DNA from 2 places in the Streptomyces sp. NPDC056987 genome. Region 2 is predicted to be linked to the other one. Evidence: riboswitches for the same ligand, from Rfam matches in the RefSeq annotation. Region 2 holds a riboswitch; the other holds the start of a gene.
What was found. A riboswitch is a leader RNA that binds a small molecule or an ion and turns the genes downstream of it on or off. The one in region 2 is predicted to bind cobalamin.
Positions count from the first base shown of each region.

Region 1 (7,131 bases), on a different contig from region 2:
CATCGTCTGCCACGGCCCTGCCTCGTTGCTGGCCACCAGGATCCATGGCGAGTCGCCGTTCAAGGACTACAACATCACCTGCTTCACCAACGAGGAAGAAGAGGGCGTGGGGCTGGCCTCCAGGGTGACGTGGCTGCTGGAGACCGACGTCCAGGAGAAGGTCGGGGTCAACTTCAGCCGCGGTCCTGGGAGAGCGGATGCTGGAAATCCTCAAGTGACCCCGTCCCGGGGCGGGGTGGGACGGGGTCAGGTCACCTGCCGAGTGAGCCATCGCCGAGGGGCCGGCGGGTCCCGGGGGGTACCAGAACCGTCACCGGCCTGATTCCCGCTGGTCAGGTGAAGGAAGTGAAGCATGAAGGACACGACGGGTGCGGGCACCGCCCAGAAGGTCGCGATCATCACCGGTGCCGACGGGGGCATCGGCTCTGCCGTCGTCACCGCCTACCGCGACCTCGGGTACGCGGTCGTGGCCACCAGCCGTTCCATGCCGCAGTCCGAGGACCCGCAGGTGCTCGCCTTCAACGACGATCTGGCCGAGTGCGGCGCCGGCGCGCGGATCGTGGCGGCGGCGATGGACGGGTTCGGCCGGATCGACACCGTGGTCAACAGCGCCGGCGTCTACATCGGCAAGCCGTTCACCGAGTACACCGACGCGGATTTCGCGGGTCCAGAGCCCGGCTTCGGCGGCCGTGCTGCGCGGGGGGCATGAATTCGAAGGAGTAAGAGTGACCTCCTCGTGCGAGGAGGTCACGAATGGACAGTGCTCTGTCCGCGCTTGTACTGGGGATGCCGAGAGCCATGGGCTGCTGCTCTCTCTCAAGCCGGGGGCTGGGGGAGGAAGGCGGATGCTTCCTCCCCCAGCCGACCGGGCTTGCGGTCAGGACGCGGTGAGTTCCTCGCGGACCGCGCGGGCGGCGGCGGCCAGGTTCTCCAGGGATGCGTGGGTCTCGGGCCAGCCGCGGGTCTTCAGCCCGCAGTCGGGGTTGACCCACAGCCGCTCGGCGGGGATGGCCTTCAGTCCGGTTCGCAGGAGCTCCGCAGCCTCATCCGTGCTCGGCACGCGCGGGGAGTGGATGTCGTAGACACCCGGCCCGGCCTCGCGCGGGTAGCCGTGGGCGGCGAGTTCGCGGGCGACCTGCATGTGGGAGCGGGCGGCCTCCAGGCTGATGACGTCGGCGTCGAGATCATCGATCGCCTGCACGATGTCGCCGAACTCGGCGTAGCACATGTGCGTGTGGATCTGGGTGTCCGGCCGCACTCCGGCTGTGGTGAGCCGGAACGCCTCCGTCGCCCACGCCAGGTACGCCGCGCGGTCGGCGGCCCGCAGAGGCAGGGTCTCGCGTAGCGCGGGCTCGTCCACCTGGATGACCGAGGTCCCGGCCGCCTCCAGGTCGTTCACCTCGTCGCGCAGGGCGAGGGCGACCTGGCGGGCGGTGTCGCCGAGGGGTTGGTCGTCGCGGACGAAGGACCAGGCAAGCATGGTGACCGGGCCGGTGAGCATGCCCTTGACCGGGCGGTCGCTCAGCGACTGGGCGTAGGACGTCCAGCGTACGGTCATCGGCTCGGGGCGGGAGATGTCCCCGGCGAGGATCGGCGGGCGGACGTACCGGGTGCCGTAGGACTGGACCCAGCCGTGCTGGGTGGCGAGGTAGCCGGTGAGCTGTTCGGCGAAGTACTGCACCATGTCGTTGCGCTCGGGCTCGCCGTGCACCAGGACATCGATGCCGATCTTCTCCTGGAAGGAGATGACCTCCTGGATCTCCGCCTTGATGCGCTCCTCGTACCCGGCGGAGTCGATGCGGCCGGCACGCAGGTTGGCACGGGCGGTGCGCAGTTCGGTCGTCTGCGGGAACGAGCCGATGGTCGTGGTCGGCAGCAGAGGCAGGCCGAGGTGGGAGCGCTGGGCCGCGGCGCGTTCGGCGTACGGCCGGGAGCGTCGCGCGTCGGCGTCCGTCACGGCCTCGGAGTGGGCTCGCACGGCGGGGTCACGCGTGATGGGTGAGCTGGCGCGGGCGGCGAGATCGGCGCGGTTGGCGGCGAGTTCGCCGGTGATGGTGTCGGTGCCCTGGGCGAGGCCCCTGGCGAGCGTGACGATCTCAGCCGTCTTCTGCTGGGCGAAGGCCAGCCAGCGCCGGATCTGCGGGTCGATGTCCCGCTCGGCCGTGGCGTCCAGCGGGACGTGCAGAAAGGAGCAGGAGGCGGCGACATCGACGCGGTCGGCGAGCCCGAGGAGGGTGCCGAGAGTGGACAGCGACTTCTCCAAGTCGTTGATCCAGATGTTGCGGCCATTGACGACACCGGCGACCAGGCGCTTGCCGGGCAGTCCGCCGACGGCGGCCAGGGCGTTCAGGTTGGCGGCGGCGGCCCCGGTGAAGTCCAGCGCCAGCCCGTCCACCGGCGCCTTGGCCAGCACCGGCAGGGCGTCGCCGAGCCGGTCGAAGTAGGAGGCGACGAGCACCTTCGGCCGGTCGGCGTGACCGCCGAGCTCACGGTAGGCGCGCTCGGCGGCCTTCAGTTCGGCCGGGGTGCGGTCCTGCACGAGGGCGGGCTCGTCGAGCTGGACCCACTCGGCGCCGGCCGCGCGCAGGTCGGCGAGGACTTCGGCGTACACAGGAAGCAGCCGGTCCAGGAGCATCAGCGGTTCGAAGCCCGCGGGCGCGCCGGGAGCAGGCTTGGCGAGCAGGAGGTACGTGACGGGTCCGACCAGCACGGGCCGGGGGGTGAGTCCCTGGGTGAGGGCTTCTTTCAGCTCGGCGACCTGCTTGGTGGAGTCGGCCGTGAAGACGGTGTCGGGGCCCAGTTCGGGGACCAGGTAGTGGTAGTTGGTGTCGAACCACTTGGTCATCTCCAGGGGAGCGATCTCCTGGGTACCGCGGGCCATGGCGAAGTAGCCGTCCAGCGCGTCGGCCTGGACGGCGGCGCGGTGCCGGTCGGGGATCGCGCCCACCATGACGGTGGTGTCGAGGACCTGGTCGTAGTACGAGAAGTCACCGGTCGGCACCTCGTCGATCCTGGCGTCGGAGAGGTGCCGCCAGTTGCTCCGCCGGAGCTCGGCGGCGGTCGCCTGCAGGGCGTCGGCGGTGACGCGGCCCTTCCAGTAGCCCTCGATCGCCTTCTTGAGTTCCCGGTTCGGGCCCTGGCGGGGGTAGCCGTACACGGTGGCCCGTGCTGCCGCGGCTGCGGACTTCGTTGTCACGGAAATCTCCTTCGCGAGATATCTCCCTGGAATCCCGGGACAGGACGCGAGCGCGAAGGGGTGACGAACCGGACGGACCCGACCTCGCGCGGCACAGCGCGGTCATCCGCCTGATATGTACGCCGACCCGCCCACGAGGTCACCGGGATCTCCGCGCACGAATGGTTCGCACACGGGCAACGGGCAGGTCTTCGGACTCGCGAGCACGCCTTCCTGAGGAAGACACCTACTGGCCGTCGCTTCCCGGACCCTGTACGTCGGATCCAGTGCGTATGACGGCGGTCGTTCCCACTCACCGCTGCGGGGCAGTCCCGGATTCCCACCGGGTTCCCTCTTACGACGCGTCTGCCTGGAGGGCAGGGCGAACCAGCTGCATGGCCAGGCTAGAGTGTGGACAGCCCTTTGGTCGAGCGTGTTCACATTCCGGAATCTGACACGGAGCGCGAGAACTCCCGCCCGGCCTTCAACGGCGCGATCGCCGGGACCGGTACTGGCTCCTACCGCCTCGCCGGAACCCCGAGCCCGAGCCGAGGAACCCGCTTGATGGTTCTGCACGGTCTCTCCCATAGTTGCGGGCCGGAACCACGTCAGCTCCCTCGTCGCGACAAAAGACCGCCTTGCAGCGTCAGCGCGGACGGCAGAGGCGACCACGGAGATTCTGGCCCGCCCGGCCTGCCAGTCCCAGGAACTCCAGATCTGGGGGACGATGGGGGCACCCTGCGGACATGGTCTGCTCGGGTTGCGGCCACGGGTGGCGTCCGTACGCGGACCACCCGGAGTAGGGCGTCCTCGCGATGAAACACTCGATCTGCCGGGCGGTTGAGGTAGGTGCGGTCGAAGTGGCTGAGCCCGGTCGCTTTCCGGAGCACGGAGTCACCTGAAGGACGGCAGCCCAGGATCGGCAGCTCAAGCGAGGAACGCACGGACTTCCGGCATGCTGGACCGCCCGTCTGATGTCCGGCGCCCGACGGCACGAGCGGGACAGCAACCGCCAGCCGCTGTGTCCGTTGAATGCTGACGCCCAAGGACTACTGGGTCCAAGCTCCCGACGGCATCCTCGGCATCGACGTCCTCTTGCTGGACTACGACGGAATCTTCGCGCCGGTCGACGATGTCGACGTGAACGGCAGCATCGTGTGGGACTCGCACCACGACAAGACTGGGCAGCAGACCAGGACCGTCCGGGGCACGAACGGTGAGGCGGAGGTCACTTTTACCGTCGAGAGCCTCTCCTACTGAGGTTGAACTTGTGGAGTCGTAGGGACTGACGGCTCGTCGCTCGTGCGGTATCACCGGGGCACGCGGTATCCACAAGGGGGCGGGCTGACCGCCGAACGGCAGCAGTTCCGCGAGGAGTTACGGCTCAAGGCGGCTGAGGGGTTCGCCCGGGGCGAGGCGAGCTCGGTGATCGCCAAGGACCTACGGGTCAGCGTTCGTTCAGTGCAGCGCTGGCGGCAGATGTGGGACGAGGCGGTCCGCGCGCTCTGCGGTCACAGGGGCCGGCGTCACTGCCGAGGCTGAGCGACAAGCAGTTCGCCCAACTGGAGGCGGAGCTGGCCAAGGGGCGCAGCCAATGTGATTTCGGCTGGCCGCCGAGGGCAGTGATTGTTCGCTGCGGTGCCCACGCACGTCCTGTGGCTCCGCAATCCAGGAATTCGCTCTATCGGTCCTGGACGGACTGGTGGCTGACCGCTGCGCACCGCCACCGCCGGAGAGGCAGATGACGACCACAACTACTGTGGCACAAAAAAATCCTCTGCCGGCGGGCGACGAATGGCGTTACCGCGAAGGCGTTCAGTCTCTTTCCTTCAGTCCTGCCGCCCGCCCCTGGTCATCCCACTCCACCTCCAGTACGTGTTCGATCGCGTCCCGGTTGAGAGGCCCAAACACATGAGGGAACAGGGTGCTTTCGGTGACCCCTGGCGGCGGGACGGGCACTGCTGGCTCCCACTCGCACTTCGCGGTGAGCCGGTCCACGTTGAGAACGAGTGTCAGGAGCGGTCTCGGTGCGTCCCGGTAGAAGGCGTTGACGATGGCGATGGTGGTCTCCTCGTCGGGTGAGCAGTGGACGAATCCGTCCTCCGAGAGCGACCCGGGTGCGTACGGGCCGTCGGGGCGGGCGTTCCACTCATCGAGTGGGACCACGTGCTGGATGGTGGCACGACTGGACATGCTGGCCGTGAGCTCCTCGAAATAGGGGGCGCGCGGGCCCCGGACTACGGAAGCCAGGCGGTTCAATGTAGCCGCCTGGCGCGGTCGGCCCGGCTCCCGAGTCCCGCCGTGGATGGGTGGCCTCAGTCAGCACCGGGCTGCTGAGCAGGTTCCCCCGGGGTGGCGAGGTCCGCCGCCGGTTGAAGGGCGGCGGACCCGGTTTCCGGGCTGGTCGGTGCTGTCGGCGTCTTCCGTGAGAATGCGGCACACGGTGCCGTTCTCGGCCTGCCCCCGGGATAGCAGCATCTTTCCGCTGCTATGCGAAAGGATCCGTCATCCAGCGGGTGTGGGGTTGGTCATCTGGGTGCCGAGCGGTTGTTGCCTGGGGTGTCAGTTGGTCAGGTTGGTGAGGATCAGGCCCTTGCCGTTGATCTTTCGGCCTGTCTCCAGGCCGGCGATCAGAGTGGTGGCGCCCTCCAGAGAGACGGTTTCGCCGATGGACATGCGGATGTCCCCGGCGGCGGCCCTGTCGGCAGCGGCGGTGAGGGCCCGGGTGTCGGGCTTGCAGAAGAAGATCTTGTGGCGGCGGGCGAAAGCGGCGTGCGCGAACTTGGCGGGGGTGGCGTTGATGTCGAGGTAGACGCCGGTCTTGTTCAACAGCCGCATCGCGGTCTTGACCGGCAGGAAGCCGTTGGTGTCGTAGACGACGTCGAACGCGCCTTGGAGTTCTTTCTGGTCTGCGGGGTCGGCGGCGGTGTAGTCGTAGAGGCGGTCGATACCGAGGGCGTGGGCGTGCTGTACGGAAGTGGGGCCGCTGGTGCCGGTGACGGTGGCGCCGAGGGCATGGGCGAGCTGGACGACAGCTTGGCCGACGCCGCCGGTCGCCCCGTTGACGAAGACCCGCTGGCCGGCCTGCAGCCGGGCGCGGTCGATGAGTCCGGCAAAGGCCATGACCACGGGGGTGGCGAGCGCGGCGGCCTGCTCGAAGGAGAGACCGGCGGGCTTGATAGCCAGGTGGGAAGCGGGGGCGATAACGGCCTCGGCGAAGGCGCCGCTGGGCTTCAGCGCGGTGATCCCGTACACCGGGTCGCCTGGCTTCAAGCCGACGACACCGGGGCCGACCACGGTGACGGTCCCGGAGAAGTCCGAGCCCATCGCGCGGGGGAAGGCCCGGCCGGTCATCATCTTCAGCTCGCCCTGGCGGACCTTCCAGTCGATCGGGTTGACCGCGGCCGCGACGACGGAGACCGCAACCTCTCCCTCCTGTGGCGAGGGCAGGGTGAAGCCCTCCAGCCGCATCGTGTCCGGGCCGCCGTAGCGGTGGTACTGAATTCTGCGCATGAGGCGTGTTCCTTGAGAAGATCCGTGCGGTTGAACTCGGTGGTGCCTACTGGGGCTCGGGTCGTGCCGGTGTTCCGGGGCCGTGGTGGGAGGCGGCAGCCCTCAGACGAGGAACTGGCTGGTGAGGTCGGAGTGACGCGCGACGTGGACCCCGGCCGCATCCAGGCGGAAGTTGACCTGCCAGATCTCCACGCCACCCCGCACGGCCTGGGCGACCGACGCCTGGACCTGATCGTGGTGACTGCTGGGGCGGACCTGGAAGCCGGGGTTGTCGTACACGAAGCAGAGCAGCAGAACGGCGCGTTGATGGGCCTGGAGGCTGCGGTCGAGTTCCCCGATGTGTTTGACCAGCCGGTCGGTGGAGGCCAGCGGCGGGCGGGTGCGGGTGTGGACGTGATCGCCCAGGGCGACCTGGAGGTTGTCCAGTGGGGTCTTCACCTCGA
Region 1 is NZ_JBHURV010000060.1:30,196-37,326, forward strand. Features, by position in the region: gene ACFTZC_RS39545 (hypothetical protein) at 1-322, shown strand, start outside; gene ACFTZC_RS39550 (SDR family NAD(P)-dependent oxidoreductase) at 353-709, shown strand; gene metE (5-methyltetrahydropteroyltriglutamate--homocysteine S-methyltransferase) at 878-3,196, opposite strand; cobalamin riboswitch at 3,361-3,564, opposite strand; gene ACFTZC_RS39560 (hypothetical protein) at 4,208-4,435, shown strand; gene ACFTZC_RS39565 (hypothetical protein) at 4,601-4,717, shown strand; gene ACFTZC_RS39570 (DUF952 domain-containing protein) at 4,991-5,368, opposite strand; gene ACFTZC_RS39575 (NAD(P)-dependent alcohol dehydrogenase) at 5,738-6,688, opposite strand; gene ACFTZC_RS39580 (DNA/RNA nuclease SfsA) at 6,791-7,131, opposite strand, start outside.
Region 1: another riboswitch for cobalamin. It lies ahead of metE (5-methyltetrahydropteroyltriglutamate--homocysteine S-methyltransferase); the one in region 2 lies ahead of ACFTZC_RS32725 (CbtB-domain containing protein).

Region 2 (7,131 bases):
CGGCACCGCGTGCGCGACCGCCAGCCGCACCAGTTCCCCGCCGAACCTGCGGTACCGGTCGGCCAGCAGCGCCTCCGACTCCAGCGTCACCGTGTTCGCGACCAGCCGGCCGCCCACGGGCAGCGCCTCCCAGCAGGCGTCGAGCAGGCCCGGCGCGGTCAGCCCGCCGCCGATGAACACCGCGTCGGGTACCGGCAGTCCGGCGAGCGCGGCGGGCGCCGCGCCGACGGCGACGCGCAGCCCGGGGACACCGAGCGCCCGCGCGTTCCGGCCGATGCGCTCGGCGCGCGCCGGATCGCGTTCCACGGACACCGCCCGGCAGGACGGGTGCGTACGCATCCACTCCACCGCGATGGAACCGGACCCGCCCCCGATGTCCCACAGCAGCTCCCCCGGCGCGGGCGCCAGCGCGCCCAGCGTGGCGGCGCGCACATGGCGTTTGGTGAGCTGTCCGTCGTGCTCGTACGCCGTGTCCGGCAGCCCGGGTACGGCGCCGAGGCGCGGCGCGCCGGGCGCGCGGCGGCACTCGACCGCCACCACGTTGAGCGGGTCCCCGGCCGGACCGGCCCATGCGTCGGCGGTGGCCGTACGGTGCCGCTCGCGCTCCGAGCCGAGCTGTTCGAGCACATGCAGCGGGCTCGGCCCGTAGCCGCGCGCGCGGAGCAGCGCCGCCACCTCCCCGGGCGTCCCGGCCCCGGCGCTGAGCACCAGCACCCGGCGGCCGTCGTGCAGCGCGGCGGTGAGGCGTTCGGCGGGGCGGCCGACGAGCGTGACGACCTCCGTCTCCTCCACCGGCCAGCCGAGCCGGGCGCAGGCGTACGAGACGGACGACGGATGCGGCAGCACGCGCAGCGCCGCCGCGCCGACGACCTCGCCGAGCGCCCGCCCGATCCCGTAGAACATCGGGTCCCCGCTGGCCAGTACCGCGATCCGGCGTCCGGCGTGCGCGGCGAGCAGGCCGGGCACGGCGGGGCGCAGCGGCGACGGCCACGCCACCCGCTCGCCCGCGCACTCCGCGGCCGGCAGCAGGCCGAGCTGGCGGGGCCCGCCGATGACCACGTCCGCCCCGCGCAGGGCCTCCCGCGCCGCGCCGGAGAGCCCGGCCCAGCCGTCCGCGCCGATCCCGACCACGGTCACCGGCCGACCCGGGGCCGACGGCACCGCATCAGGGGCCGACGATGCGGACGGCGCGGGACCAGGGGGCGGGACGCTCACTGCCGTACACCTCTGAGCTGGGAGAAGACCGACCCCGCACTCTACTGTCCGGCCGCCCGCGGCTCCCCGACGGGTGCCCCGGGCGGCACGACGGCGGCATCGGCCACCGCCCGCGGCCGGAGCATCCGCTCCGCCAGTTCCCCGAAGATCAGCCCGAAGGCCGTCCAGAGCAGCGCCTGCACCCCGAGCGACGCGAGCCGGAACTCCCACAGCAGCGCCGCGGGGAAGGACGCGGGGACGGCGTCCGCGTTGGCGGGCAGCACCAGACAGGCGACGGCGACGACGGCCACGTAACCGGCGCCCGCGGCGAGCGACGCGTTCCAGTTGCCGAGCCGGGGTGCCAGCCTTCTCCCCGCGATGACGGCGATGACCGCCAGCAGGACGCTGAGCAGGATCATCAGGAAGAACAGGGTCGTGCGCCTGCCGATCGTGTCCGGATTGCCCACGGCGGGCGGCGTCGCCGGATACTTCAGGAACGGCACCAGGTAGACGGTCGTGAAGGCGGCCCCCGCGACCAGCGCCGAGGTCGCCCGCGGCCCGAACCGGCCGATCCTGCCCAGGCTCACCGCGAAGACCAGCGAGGCGATCCCGCCGAGGGCCACCCCGTACACCAGCACACCGGTGGCGAGCCCGAACGTCGACTGGACCGGCCTGCTGACCAGTTCCTCCTCCTCTTCCTCTCCCGCTTCCCCCGCGGGTACGGGGTCCGCCGCGGCGCCGTGCTGATGCGCCGGGGCGGACCGGGTCTCCTCCTGCGCGATGGAGTCCCGTACGGAGGGCTCACCCGCGAAGTAGGCCAGCACGAACGCGAGAAGTCCGGCCAGTACGCCCGCGACCATGCCGCGGACCAGGAGGTTTCTGACGGTGAAGGCATGCATGCGCGTCATCTCCGCTGTCGCTGCTGTTTCCGCTGTCCGCTGTCCGCTGTCCGCCGTTTACGCCGACGGTCAGTGGCAGGGGAACCCGAGCAGATGACGGCCGTCGTGCACCCATTCGTGCACACCGGCACCGGAGATCACCGAGGTCGCGCCCTGTTCGGCGCCGACGAAGTAGAGCAGCACCAGCATCAGGGTGCCGACGAAGACCGCCCACGGCAGCACGGCGCGCAGCGGAAGCGGGGCCGGGGCGGCACCGGTGGCAGAGGTGGGCGGAAGAGCGGTGTTCGCAGGCGCGATGGACTGAGCCATGGCACATCCTCCTGAGGGAACTCGCGTCCCGTTGATGGAGCTCGAACGACGGCCGTCGGGTCTGACTCACCGGTTCCCCGCCGCGTGGCACGCGGCCGGAATCGGCATACAGTGGCGCGACCGTGCCGGAATCTCACCGGACTTCCGTCCCGCCGTCGTGGATATCGACGTGAAGGTACCGCGAACCGGCAGACGGGCCAAGGGGGCCTTTCGTTATGACGATCCGCGCGACGATCCGCGTGCAGCTCATCTCACCCGCCATCGGCCCGGCCCTGCGCGCGGCCCGCTTCGGCGACCTTCCCGAGGACGGGCCCGGCGCCGCGACGCGGGCGGTGGACGCCGCCGGGGTGCGGCAGGCCGAGGCCGTACGGGAGGAGTTCCCGCGCGGCGCCGCCGTGTACGTCTCGTCCTCACCCCGCTGCCGTACGACCGCCGGTCTGCTCGGCCTGGACGCGCGGCCGGTGCCGGAACTCGCGCCGTGGGACATGGGGCGCTGGCGGGGCAGGACCCTCGACGAGGTCGCGGCCGCCGAACCGGCGCAGGTGAGCGCGTGGCTCGCCGACCCGTCGGCCGCGCCGCACGGCGGGGAGACCCTGCTCGCGCTCTACGCCCGCGTCGGCCGGTGGTGCGAAACGCTGAGCCCCGAGACCCCCCGCGTGATCGCCGTGGCCGAACCGGAGATCGTCCGCGCCGCCGCCCTGCACGCGCTCTCGGCGCCGGCCTCCGCGTTCTGGCGGTTCGACGTACGGCCGCTGACCGTCACAGAGCTCACCGGGCGGGACGGCCGCTGGAACCTGCTCGGCGGCCGTCCGCTCACCGGCACCGGCGAAGACGCCGGCGAGGGCTCCGAAGAAGGCGGAGACGACTGACGGAAGCCTGACGGGGGCCTGACGGGGGCTGACCGGATACGTAGCGAAATCCCCGGCAGTGGTCAGCCGCGGCCCTTCGCGCGGTCCAGCGCGGCCACGCCCACCGCCGCCAGGCCGACCTGGATGATCAGCTCGATCCAGTCGAAGCCCCGGGTGTCCGCGACGCCGAACGCCGCCGCGACGAACGTACCGACCAGCGCCGCGACGATACCGACGCCGATGGTCAGCAGCACCCCGATGCGCTGCCGCCCCGGCACCACGAGCCGTCCCAGCACGCCGATGACGATGCCGACGACAATGGCTGCGACAAAGCCGGATATCTCCATGTCCCCTCCTCTTCGCCCACTTGCTGTCGAAAGCGGTACTGACCGAACATCTGCCCGCCATGCCCCCGTTCAGTCCTGCGGGCGGTGCGGGGGCACCCAGCCCGGGTCGCGGCCGGTCAGGGCCAGCAGTACGTCGAAGGGCGCCGCGTCCGGCGCCACCGGCACCGGCTCCCCGAACACCCCCATCTTCCTGGCCGTCGGCGCCAGCGACCCGAACTCCGCCGTCAGCAGGCCGACGAGGGCCGCGTCCGGCTCGTACGGCTGCCCCGTCGCCCGCGCCAGGTCCCACGCGTGGACGGTCAGATCCCCGAGCACCATCGAGCCGACCGTCCTGGCCGGCAGCCCCATCGCCCCCGACGTGCCCTCGTCTGCGCCCGGCGCGTCCCAGGCGTCGACGAGCCGCGCCGTCTCCGCGGCGAACCGCTCGCGCCACTCCCCCGTGAGGTGCTCGGGGGCGGCGCCGAAGTCGGCGTCCCGCTTCGCGGCGAGCGCCTGGAAGTTCACGACGACCTGGAAGAGATGGTCGAGCAGGGCGTGGACGTCGTACTCGGCGCACGGCGTCGGCGCGCCGAGCTGCTCGTCACCGATGTCACGGACGACGGGGAGGGCATGGTCCGCCGCCGACTTCAGCAGTGCGCTGATCTTGATGCCGTCCGGTGCGCTGATCTTGATGTCGTTCTTCTCGCTCATGGGACGGACGGTAGGGACGGCGCCGCCCCCGCGTCTTGAACAAACGCGACGCGCGACGATACGTTCCGTGAATGGCAGGTCCGCGGCGTGACACCCGGGGCATCGTCGACGCCCCCGGCCTCTTCGCGCGCGTACGGTTCCGCCGCCGCGAGCCCGCGCCGGCCCTGCGGCCGTATCTGGAGCACTACTGGCTGATCGACTGGGACCTGGAGCGGCCGTACGTCTCCCATGTGGTGCCTCACCCGTCGGTGAACGTGGTGTTCCAGCGCTTCGACACTCCGAGCCCCGTGGCGTTCGGGGAGGTCGCGGGCGTCGGCCTGGAGCTGTTCGCGCAGAAGCTGGAGGGCCGCGGCCGGGTGTGCGGGATCCAGTTCCGGCCGGGCGGCTTCCGTCCCTTCGCGCCGGAGCGGCCGGTGGCGGAGTGGACGGGGCGCCGGGTGCCGGTCGGCGAGGTCCTGCCGACGACGGAGGCGGACCTCACGGCGATTCTCGGCCCGGGCACCCCCGCCGCCCCGGACGCCCCCGGCACCCCCGACACCCCCGAGGACGAGGACGAGGACGCCGAGGACGCCCGGGTCGCCGCGCTGGACGCGTATCTGCTGGGCCTCGACCCGCGCCCCGATCCGGAGGCCCTGCGCGCCATGGCCCTGGCCGACCGGATCAGGACGGACCGTACGATCCGGCGCGTCGGCCGCCTCACCGAGGAGGAAGGTGTCTCGGCGCGCTCGCTGCAACGGCTCTTCGCCGCGTACGTGGGCGTCGGCCCGAAGTGGGTCATCCTGCGCTACCGCATCCACGAGGCGCTGGAACGCGCGGAGTCCGGCGCCGTCGACTGGCCCGCGCTCGCCGCCGACCTCGGCTACAGCGACCAGGCCCATCTTGTCCGGGACTTCACGGCGACGGTCGGGGTCCCGCCGACGGCGTACGCCCGCTGAGAGCGCCGCTGTCGGACCCGCGACCTACAGTTGCGGTCATGAGGACCGAGGGGACCGAACAGAGCCGGGACGGCCTGGGCAGCGAAACCGGCGAAGACAGCGGAGTCGGCGGAGCCGCCGCGCACGGCGAGGGCGGCCTGCGCGGCGAGGCCGGGCGGGTGCGCCCGGCACCCGGGTCACCGCGGGTCCGGATCGACGCGTGGTCGGCGGGCGACCTCGGCCTGCTCCGGGCGGCGAACGCGGCGGAGCTGATGACCCACCTCGGCGGCCCCGAGACCGAGGAGCAGATCCTCAAGCGGCACGAGCGGTACGTGGCCCTGAGCGCGGACCGCACGGACAAGGGCCGGATGTTCCGCGTCGTCCTCCTCCCCGAGGAGATCCCGGTCGGCACGATCGGCTTCTGGGAGCAGACCTGGGACGGGGAGCAGGTGTACGAGACGGGGTGGACGGTGCTCGCCGCCCACCAGGGCCGGGGCATCGCGGCGGCCGCCGTGGCCGCGGTCGTCGAGCGGGCACGGGCCGAGCGGACGCACCGCTCCCTGCACGCGTTCCCGTCCGTCGACAACCCGGCGTCGAACGCGCTGTGCCGCAGGGCGGGCTTCTCCCTGCTGGGCGAGCGCGACTTCGAGTACCCGCCGGGGCATCCCCGCCGCGTCAACAACTGGCGGCTGCGCCTCACCTGATCTCACCCACCTCCTCACCCACCTCCTCCCCCACAGCCGCTCCGCGCCCCTGCCACCCGGCCGGGAAACCCCTGGCCCGCCCGGGCGCGCGGTGGCATCCTGGCGGCGTGAACGGACCGGAGATCCAGATCGCCTTCGCCCCCGAACTGCGCCTCTTCGTCGCGGCCGAGCGCCGTACGGGACGCACGGCCCTGCGCACCGACGGCTCGTCCACCCTCGGCCACGCCGTGGAATCCCTCGGCGTCCCGCTCACCGAGGCCGGCCCCCTCCTGGTCGACGGCCGCGAGGTGCCCTTCTCGCACATCCCTGCCGCGGGCGAGTCCGTGGAGGTGCGCTCCGTGCCCCGGCCGCAGACCGTCCCCGGCGCGCCGCTGCGCTTCCTCCTCGACGTCCACCTCGGCACCCTCGCCCGCCGGCTGCGGCTGCTGGGCGTCGACGCGGCGTACGAGAGCGAGGACCTAGGCGACCCGGCCCTGGCCACGCTCTCCGCCGCCGAACGCCGGGTGATGCTCTCGCGCGACCGCGGGCTGCTGCGCCGCCGGGAGATCTGGGCCGGGGCGTACATCTACAGCGACCGCCCGGACGACCAGCTCAGGGACGTGCTCCAGCGCTTCGCGCCCGTCCTCGCCCCCTGGACCCGCTGCACCGCCTGCAACGGCCAACTGGGCCCGGCGGACAAGGAGTCCGTCCAGGAGCAGCTCCAGCACGGCACCCAGCGCGGCTACGACGTCTTCGCCCGCTGCGCGGCCTGCGGCCGGGTCTACTGGCGCGGCGCGCACCACGCCCGGCTGGCGGCGATCGTCGACGACGCGGTGCGGGAGTTCGGCGACGCGGCGGCGTGACGGCGTGACGGGCGCCGGGTCGGCTCAGAAGACGTACGGGTCCCCGGTGTCCGGGGCCAGGACGCGGTGCCGGTGGTTCCCGGGGTTGAGGTCGCTCGCGCCGCCGTTCCAGGCTGTGTCGATCCGGACGACGATCTCGTACGGGGTGCCGGTCGTCCGCAGTTCCAGGGTCACCTCGTGCCCCCGCCCGATCGGCCGGAGCGGCCCCGTACGGCACAGGACCGTACGGTCGCCGGACCACAGGCAGGTGGGCGGCAGCGGCTGGCCCGCGACCATCGGGGCCGAGAATTCGAGCCGTACGGTCGCGTCGGCCAGCCCGGCGGGACCGTGGTTCTCGGAGCCGAGGCGGACCGTGAGCCGCCCGCTCGACAGGGTCACATGCCC
Region 2 is NZ_JBHURV010000037.1:43,419-50,549, reverse strand. Features, by position in the region: gene cbiE (precorrin-6y C5,15-methyltransferase (decarboxylating) subunit CbiE) at 1-1,137, opposite strand, end outside; gene ACFTZC_RS32730 (CbtA family protein) at 1,257-2,093, opposite strand; gene ACFTZC_RS32725 (CbtB-domain containing protein) at 2,163-2,402, opposite strand; cobalamin riboswitch at 2,439-2,586, opposite strand; gene ACFTZC_RS32720 (histidine phosphatase family protein) at 2,618-3,271, shown strand; gene ACFTZC_RS32715 (GlsB/YeaQ/YmgE family stress response membrane protein) at 3,334-3,597, opposite strand; gene ACFTZC_RS32710 (TIGR03086 family metal-binding protein) at 3,667-4,287, opposite strand; gene ACFTZC_RS32705 (DUF6597 domain-containing transcriptional factor) at 4,359-5,222, shown strand; gene ACFTZC_RS32700 (GNAT family N-acetyltransferase) at 5,261-5,905, shown strand; gene ACFTZC_RS32695 (Mut7-C RNAse domain-containing protein) at 6,013-6,747, shown strand; gene ACFTZC_RS32690 (hypothetical protein) at 6,772-7,131, opposite strand, start outside.